Regions from separate parts of the Aurantimonas sp. E1-2-R+4 genome, predicted to be linked through region 1. Evidence: predicted binding sites of a transcription regulator. Region 1 holds the regulator's gene; each other region holds the start of a gene.
What was found. Region 1 encodes LexA, which represses DNA repair genes until DNA is damaged. Its sites were predicted from a motif close to TGTTCNNNNTGTGTTCNG; they were not measured.

Region 1 (2,203 bases):
GCGCTTTAACGAACGGGGCATGATCAACCGTCTGGACCAGGTTTCTGTACCAGGGTCTACGGCTACCAACGGCGATGGCTGAAATACTCGATCCGCGTCAAAGACTTATGCGGATTGTGGCAGAGAGGAAGGGATTCGAACCCTCGATACGGTCTCCCGTATACTCCCTTAGCAGGGGAGCGCCTTCGACCACTCGGCCACCTCTCCGAGGACGCAGATACCTGCGCGACGGGCCCGGTGCAAGGGAGGCAAGAAGAAAACCCGGTGAACATGATCGAAAGGCACCCTGCGGCCATTCAAACCGGACACCGCGAAACCTCGCCCCGACCCGGGAACGATCCACACGCGCTTCCTTCGCGGCGCCGTCAAGGCTCTGCGCGGCGCGGCCTGGTTCGCGGCTCAAGCAGCAGCTGGCACAGGTCGAAAAGTTGGCTCCGCGGGATCGGTTGCCAACTGTCGGTCCGGCCTTCAGTATTTGCGGATGAGCCCGACCAGCCGGCCCTGAACCTTGACCCGCTCGGAGCCGAAGATCCGCGTTTCATAAGCCGGATTGGCAGCCTCCAGCGCAATCGTATTGCCGCGCCGGCGAAACCGCTTCAGCGTCGCTTCCTCCTCGTCGACCAGCGCGACAACGATCTCCCCGGGCGTCGCTGTGTCGGCGCGGCGAATCACCACCGTGTCGCCGTCGAGGATTCCGGCTTCGATCATCGAATCGCCCTTGACTTCCAGCGCATAATGCTCGCCGCCGCCAAGCATATCCGGCGGCACGGCGAGGGAATGGGTGGTGTGCTGGATCGCCGAAATGGGAACGCCCGCCGCGATCCGGCCCATGACCGGAATCGAGACTGTGGCCGGTTCAGGCGGTCTCGTCGTCGCGCGTCGGGAAATCGGCTCAGACGTCTTGCGTGCCGCGTCGCGGCTTCCTTCGATCACGCTCGGCGTAAACCCGGCGTGGCCGACGGGGGCAGGGCGGTCCTTCTGCATCGCTTCGGGCAGCTTGAGGATCTCCAGCGCTCGCGCGCGATTGGGCAGGCGCCGAATGAAGCCCCGCTCCTCAAGCGCGGTAATCAGGCGATGAATGCCGGATTTTGAGCGAAGCTCCAGCGCGTCCTTCATCTCGTCGAAGGAGGGAGGCACCCCGCTATCCCTCAGCCGTTCGTGAATGAACGACAAAAGGTCGTGCTGCTTGCGTGTCAGCATCGAGGCGACTCCCTAAAACAAAACCTGAACAAACCTATCTGTTCTAGTTGTGTTCCGCAAGACCCTTCCATTCGTCGAGCACAACGTAGCGGCAAGCCTCGCCCGCACTGGCCGGAGCCGCCGAAGGAGCCCGCACGAGCAGCGCGTCGGCCTGCGCGTAGGTGGACAGGAGGGAGGAATCCTGGAGGGGCAGCGGAATGACCCGGATGACGCCGTCTTCTCGAACCTCCAGCCGCGACCGGACGAAGTCGGTCCGCAGGCCATTTTCAGGCATCGGCGCACCGAGCAGCCCATGCCGGTAGAGCTGGCGATCGGGAAGGCCTGCCAACCGGCGCACCAATGGAACCAGGAACAACCTCGCCGCGACCATGGAGGAGGCCGGATTGCCCGGCAGTCCGACGATCGTCAGATCGCCGAGCCGCCCCGCCATCAATGGCTTGCCGGGGCGCATCGCGACCTTCCAGAAGTCGAGTCCGACGCCGCGGTTGGCGAACACCTTGCCGACCAGATCGTGATCGCCAACCGACGCCCCGCCGATCGTGACGAAGACATCCGCCCGGTCCCGGATGGAATCGCTCAGGCGCGCGTCTATTGTGGCGACGTCGTCGCCGGCGATCCCGCAGTCGATCGCATCGCCGCCGGCGGCTACCACCATCGCCGCGACGCCGAACGGGTTGGAGGCGACCAACTGCGAGGGACCGAGCGGCTCGCCGGGCAGCACGAGTTCGTCGCCGGTTGCGAGGATGGCCACCTTCGGCCGCGCCAGCACCGTCAGCGCGGGGTAGCCGCAGCTCGCCGCAAGCGCGATGGCGCCGGGCGTGAGCAGGGCGCCGCGGGTCAACAACGTCTCGCCCGCAGCGAAATCGATACCGGCTGCCCGGATGAATTGGCCGGGTTCAAGCGAAACCGTCGGCCGCACGGTGCCGTCGTCTTCAACGCGGGCGTCTTCCTGGATCAGGATCGCATCAGCACCTTGCGGCACCGGCGCCCCGGTGAAGATTCG
Region 2 (2,203 bases), on a different contig from region 1:
GCGCCCGGCGACCAGTCGAGCGCGGTGACGAAGGGTCGGACCTTGGTGATCGACTGGCAGAGCCGGGCGACGTCGTCGAGCCTAAGTGTGCGATGGCGGCGGGTCGACAGGATGCGGTTGACCGCGCGGGTTCCGAAACCCGGGACGCGCAACAGCATTTCCCGGTCGGCGCGATTGACGTCCACCGGGAAGCGATCGCGGTTCTTCAACGCCCAGGCGAGCTTTGGATCGACGGCGAGATCCAGCATCCCGCCTTCGCCGCCGGAAACGATCTCGCCCCGGTCGAAGCCGTAAAAGCGCATCAGCCAGTCGGCCTGATACAGGCGGTGTTCGCGCATCAGCGGCGGCGGGGAGAGCGGCAGCCGACTGGAGGCGTCGGGGATCGGTGAGAAGGCGGAGTAGTAGACCCGTTTGAGGCGGTAATTGCCGTAGAGATTCTCCGACCGGCCGAGGATGGCATCGTCATCGGAGTTGTCGGCGCCGATGATCATCTGGGTTGACTGGCCGCCGGGCGCGAAGCGTTGCGGCTTCGTTCGGTCCTTTTTCTCACCCTTGTGTTCCTCGATCTTGGCCCGCAGATGGCCCATCGAACGGCGGATGTCGCGCGGCTTCTTTTCCGGTGCGAGTGCCTCTAGCGTCACATCGGTCGGCAGCTCGATATTGATCGACAGGCGGTCGGCGAAGAGCCCCGCCTCCTCGATCAGGGCGGGCGACGCGTCGGGGATCGTCTTCAGATGGATGTAGCCGGCGAAATTTTCCTCCAGCCGCAGCTTTCTGGCGATCCGCACCATCTCCTCCATCGTATAGTCGGAGTTGCGGATGATGCCGGAGGACAGGAACAGGCCCTCAATGTAATTGCGCTTGTAGAACTCCATCGTCAGCGTGACGACTTCCTCGACCGTGAAACGGGCACGGGCCACGTTGGAGGACGAGCGGTTGACGCAATAGACGCAGTCATAGACGCAAAAATTGGTCATCAGGATTTTCAGCAGCGAGATGCACCGCCCGTCGGGCGCATAGGCGTGGCAGATGCCCGACCCCTCGGTCGAGCCGATGCCTTTGCTCTTGGCGGAATCGCGCCGGGTCGAGCCGCTGGACGCGCAGGACGCGTCGTATTTGGCAGCGTCGGAGAGGATCGCGAGCTTGTCGATGAGGGTCGTCTTGGCCATGACGCGGATATAGCGTTCATGGAATGTTCTCGCCAGCAAATTTCCGGATTTCTCGGCGAAGCCCAATGTCGCAGGTTTGCTTACGCGGCTGCCCCGCCGCGTCGATGAGACGAAAAGGCCAGCCAGACGTTCTTGTCCAGCCGGCCGACCTTCAGTCTGACGTCCTGCGTCTGTCAGCCCGCGGATTTGGCCTTGTTCACCGCCCGTTTGGTGACGACCTTGACGAGGTTGGCGCGATAGGCCGACGTGCCGTGCAGGTCCGACACCATGTCGCCCTCGTCGACCGACAGCCCGTCCACGGCCGAGCCGTCGAAATTCGATGACAGCGCCTGTTCAGCGGCTTCCCAGCGGAAGGCGCCGCCCATGCTGGCGCCGGTGATGCCGACCTTCACCTCGCCGCCGCGCTTGGCGACGAAGACGCCGCACATGGCATAGCGCGAGGCCGGGTTGCGGAACTTCTCGTAGGCGCATTGATCCGGCGCCTCGAAGGACACCGCCGTCACGATCTCGTTCTCCTCCAGCGCTGTCTCGAACAGGCCGAGGAAGAAGTCGTCGGCCGCGATCTCGCGCTGGTTGGTGTGGATCGTCCCACCGAGCGCCTTCAGGGCGGCGGGATAATCGGCCGCCGGGTCGTTATTCGCCACCGACCCGCCGATCGTTCCCATGTGGCGCACCGCGATATCGCCGATCAGGCCGGCGAGATCGGCGAAGCCATGGCAGGCGGCTTTCAGCCCGTCATGGGCGGCGATCTCGCCATGGGTCATGCCGCCGCCGATCTTGATCGACTTGCCGTTGACCGTAATGCCCTTGAGTTCGGCGATATGGCGCAGATCGACAAGGTCGCTCGGCGCGGCGAGCCGCTGCTTCATGGTCGCGATCAGCGTCATGCCGCCAGAGAGGAATTTTCCCTCGCCGCCGGATTCACCGACCAGCTTGACGGCCTCGTCGATCGACGTGGGGCGGTGATAAGTGGTCTCGTACATCGGTTCTGCTCCCTCTGGCGCCGGGTCCGGAAATCGCGGAAGGACCGCGCG
Region 3 (2,203 bases), on a different contig from region 1:
CCCGCCGTCGCAACACTGAGCGATGCGACGGCGCTGCCAGTCAGCCAGACGATGCCGAGCGCGACAAAGGTTCGAATCGGCCGTGTCCTCCGAATCAGAACGGGATTTCGTCGTCGAGATCGCGCGACGATCCGCCGCCACCACCGCCGCCCTGGTCGTAACCACCGCTGCCGGATTTTCCGCTGCCACCGGAGCCGCCGCGCGCGCCCCCGCTCTGGTCATAACTGCCACCGCCGCCACCTTCGCCGCGACTGTCGAGCATCTGCAGTTCGCCGCGGAAGCGTTGCAGCACGACTTCCGTGGTGTAGCGCTTCTGCCCCGACTGGTCCTCCCAGTTGCGGGTCTGGAGCTGGCCCTCGATATAGACCTTCGCGCCCTTCTTCAGATATTGCTCGGCGACCTTCACGAGGTTCTCGTTGAAGATCACGACATTGTGCCACTCGGTCTTTTCCCGGCGCTCGCCGCTATTCTTGTCCCGCCAGCTTTCCGAGGTGGCGATTCGCAGATTCACCACCGCGTCGCCGGAGTTCAGGCGGCGGATCTCCGGATCGGCTCCCAGATTTCCGACCAGGATCACCTTGTTCACGCTGCCTGCCATTATCGAACTCCATGCTTTAAAACCGGCGCGATCCTATAGAACCGAGCCTTGGGGCGAAAGGACGCGGACGCGTTCGTCCACCGCTGAAAGTCTTTCCTCGTCACCTTTGGCGATTTCCACCATCGGAAGAAAGGGCCGACTTGGCAGTGCCGCTCGAATTCGTTGGGAACAAAAAAAGAACATTATTGGAATCGAGTCAAGGACAGGCCGCCTTGGAAGAGTCGCCTGGACGACTTAAGTAGGCTCGGTCTCCCAATCACAAGGACCGCCGGACGCGTCATGGCCGAACTGAAGACGATCTCCATTCGCGGCGCGCGCGAGCATAATCTCAAGAACGTCGATCTTGACCTGCCGCGCGACACATTGATCGTGATGACCGGCCTGTCGGGCTCGGGCAAGTCGTCGCTGGCGTTCGACACGATCTATGCCGAAGGGCAGCGGCGCTATGTCGAGAGCCTGTCGGCCTATGCCCGCCAGTTCCTTGAGATGATGCAAAAGCCCGATGTCGATCAGATCGACGGGCTGTCGCCGGCGATCTCGATCGAACAGAAGACAACCTCGAAGAACCCGCGTTCGACCGTCGGTACGGTCACCGAAATCTACGACTATCTGCGGCTGCTGTTCGCGCGCGTCGGCGTTCCCTATTCGCCCGCCACCGGCCTGCCGATCGAAAGCCAGACGGTCAGCCAGATGGTCGACCGCGTCCTGGAACTCGACGAGGGCGCCCGGCTCTATCTGCTGGCCCCGATCGTGCGTGGCCGCAAAGGCGAATACCGCAAGGAACTGGCGGAACTGCAGAAAAAGGGATTCCAGCGCGTCCGCGTCGACGGGGAGTTCTACGACATCGCCGACGCGCCGGCCCTCGACAAGAAATACAAGCACGACATCGACGTCGTGGTCGACCGCATTGTCGTGCGGGGCGACATATCCGCGCGCCTTGCCGATTCGCTGGAGACCGCGCTGGGTCTCGCCGAAGGGCTGGCGGTGGCCGAATTCGCCGACGGCGTCGATGAGAACGGTAAGCCGCGGCAACTGGTGTTTTCGGAAAAGTTCGCCTGCCCGGTGTCGGGTTTCACGATCCCGGAGATCGAGCCACGCCTGTTTTCGTTCAACAATCCGTTCGGCGCCTGCCCGCGCTGCGACGGTCTCGGCTCGCAGCGCGCCGTCGATCCCAAGCTGATCGTCCCCAACGAGGCGGTGACGCTGAAGGGCGGCGCGATCGCGCCCTGGGCGAAATCGACCTCACCCTATTACGCGCAGACGCTCGACGCGCTCGGACGCACTTTCGGCTTCAAACAAACCGACAAATGGTCCGAGCTGTCGGAAGAGGCTCAGGGTGCGATCCTGAACGGCACCGGCAAGACCAAGATCGAATTTCGTTACAATGACGGGATGCGCTCCTACAAGACGACCAAGAGCTTCGAGGGCATCGTGCCCAATCTCGCGCGCCGCTGGAAGGAGACCGATTCCGCCTGGATGCGCGAGGAGATCGAGCGCTTCATGTCGGCGACCCCCTGCCCGGCCTGCGGTGGCCATCGGCTGAAGCCGGAGGCCCTGGCGGTCAAGATCGGCGGATGCCACATCGGCGAGGTGACCGAGCTGTCG
Region 4 (2,203 bases), on a different contig from region 1:
CATTCGACGGCCCCGTGGCCCGAGACTTTCTCGGTGCGGCCGGCGAAGATCTGCGCGGTGACGCGGTGCTCCTTGCCGAGCGTGACGTCGAGATAATCCTTCAGCCCGCCGGGGAAGTGGAATGTCTCGCGAGCCGGGATGTCGCCGCCGGGCACGAGCAGGCTCTGATCGCAAGACCAGCGAATCTCGACGCCGCCGAAGAGGTAAGCTTTCGAGCGAGCCATGGCGAACAGCCGCTCGGGGCGGAACCTGGCACCGTCGCCGAAAATCTGCGGATCCGGCTTGAACCGCACCCGCGTGCCGCGACGATTGTGAACCTCGCCGACTTCGTCGAGCGTCGAGGTCGCCAGTCCCCGCGCATAGGTCTGGCGGTAGAGCTTGCGATTGCGCGCGACCTCGACTTCCAAGACCTCCGACAGGGCGTTGACCACGGACACGCCGACGCCATGCAGGCCGCCCGAGGTCTCATAGACCTTCGAATCGAATTTTCCGCCGGCATGCAGCGTCGTCATGATGACTTCAAGCGCCGACTTGTTCTTGTATTTGGGATGGGGGTCGACCGGGATCCCGCGACCGTTGTCAGCGACGGACAAGGTGCCGTCCGCTTCCAGCGCGACCTCGATGAAATTGGCGTGTCCGGCGGTCGCCTCGTCCATCGAATTGTCGATGACCTCGGCGAAAAGATGATGCAGCGCCTTCTCGTCGGTGCCGCCGATATACATGCCGGGGCGGCGGCGAACCGGCTCCAGCCCTTCCAGCACCTCGATATCGGCCGCCGTGTATTCAGCGGGCTGCGCTGAATTCTGCACCGGCAAAGGCTGGTCGGCCGGCTTTGGCGATTTCGGCCGACGCGCCGCATTGCCCGAAAACAGGTCGTCGCTCATCGCGGACCCGTCTGCGAAACGTGCGGGACAAACTCGTGCTGCAATGAATTCTCGCGCCCATCAACCATGGGGTCTGCCTATACTTTCACGAAATGTTCTTCAAGAGTCCGGTACCGTTTCCCAGCGCATAACGCTTCCGCGACAGGTTTATCCACGGGTTCCGTCGGGCGGGTGCGCCAAAACCGGCGGCGCGGCACGTGTGCTCGGGCGCCACACACTCCAAAACAAAGGATGCGGAACGGCGTCCCTTTCTCCATGGTGCCGACATCCGCTTGCACCGTCGTGTGAAGTCCGGCAGCGACGGTCGAGCAGGAAACGAAAGAATGCCGACGACGGGACGAAACGCCAGACGGCCGTCGCGGCCGCGTGGCGGTCTCAGGCCCGCGTGATCACGATACGTCCACGGCTGCCCCGTCGCCTTGCAAGCCATCGCAATCCGGCCCGTCGATGAGCGAAGTGGGCTTCGCCAGCGCCTCCAGTGCAGGGCGGTCCGTGATGATGACCCGCTGACCGTCGGCCACGGCGCCATCTGTCTGCAGCGATTTCATCGCTCGTGAGAGACTCTCGGGCGTCATCCCGAGGAACGAGGCGAGCACCCGCTTTTCCATGGGTAGGACAAAGCTTGCTCTGTCGCCGGCGGCCCCGGCTTGACACAGAAGGTAAGCGGCCAACCTCTCGCGTGCGCTGCGCAGCTTGAGATCCTTGGCATGCCGGACCATGCCGCGGTAACCGGCCGAAAGCTCGGCGATGGTGGCCAACGCAAATTCGCCATCGGTGCGGAAGATGGTTCGCACATCGCTGCTGGGCACCAGGATGAGGCGGGTTTTCTCCAGTGTGCGCGCCGACATCAGGTAAGGCGCGTCTCGCATGCAGGCGGCGAGGATGAAGGTCGAACGCGGCCGCACCACCGCCAGCGTGGTTTCACGCTCCTGCCAGCCCGCGAAGAGCTCGATCGAGCCCTCCACGACGATGTGGAGAAAATCGGCAGACTCGCCCTCGTCGATCAGCTGGATCTGGGGCGGAAAGGTCTGATCGTACGCCGCGCGCGTCAGGGCGAGAAAATTCTCCTCCGCCATCGATCGAAACAGCGGAAGGCGGCGGATCGCCGGAAGGACCGTTTCACGCATGAATCAACTCATCTCCGACAGTTCGCTTGATATTTGGTAATTGATGAACAGACATCAGTCTAGTGGATATAGGCAATATCAATCCCTGACGCCTGACAAACCCAGGTCATTGCGGCGCCTATCATCAAATCTGGTTCGATTGCTCTCGCCGGCCGCTGCGGTTTGATCTCGGTCAAGTCGCGGCGGCTTCTT

Region 2: VQ045_RS10770 (putative DNA modification/repair radical SAM protein) is a predicted target of LexA. The motif match lies at 1,183-1,200, and genes of this name have one in related genera.
Region 3: uvrA (excinuclease ABC subunit UvrA) is a predicted target of LexA. The motif match lies at 763-780, and genes of this name have one in related genera.
Region 4: parE (DNA topoisomerase IV subunit B) is a predicted target of LexA. The motif match lies at 967-984, and genes of this name have one in related genera.

The regions. Positions count from the first base shown of each region.
Region 1 is NZ_JAZHLK010000056.1:34-2,236, forward strand. Features, by position in the region: tRNA gene VQ045_RS18540 (tRNA-Ser) at 118-207, opposite strand; gene lexA (transcriptional repressor LexA) at 469-1,200, opposite strand; gene VQ045_RS18550 (molybdopterin molybdotransferase MoeA) at 1,244-2,203, opposite strand, start outside.
Region 2 is NZ_JAZHLK010000019.1:71,488-73,690, reverse strand. Features, by position in the region: gene VQ045_RS10770 (putative DNA modification/repair radical SAM protein) at 1-1,169, opposite strand, end outside; gene VQ045_RS10765 (FAD binding domain-containing protein) at 1,343-2,152, opposite strand.
Region 3 is NZ_JAZHLK010000001.1:261,572-263,774, forward strand. Features, by position in the region: gene VQ045_RS01235 (single-stranded DNA-binding protein) at 95-598, opposite strand; gene uvrA (excinuclease ABC subunit UvrA) at 878-2,203, shown strand, end outside.
Region 4 is NZ_JAZHLK010000001.1:287,685-289,887, reverse strand. Features, by position in the region: gene parE (DNA topoisomerase IV subunit B) at 1-884, opposite strand, end outside; gene VQ045_RS01340 (helix-turn-helix domain-containing protein) at 1,274-2,011, opposite strand.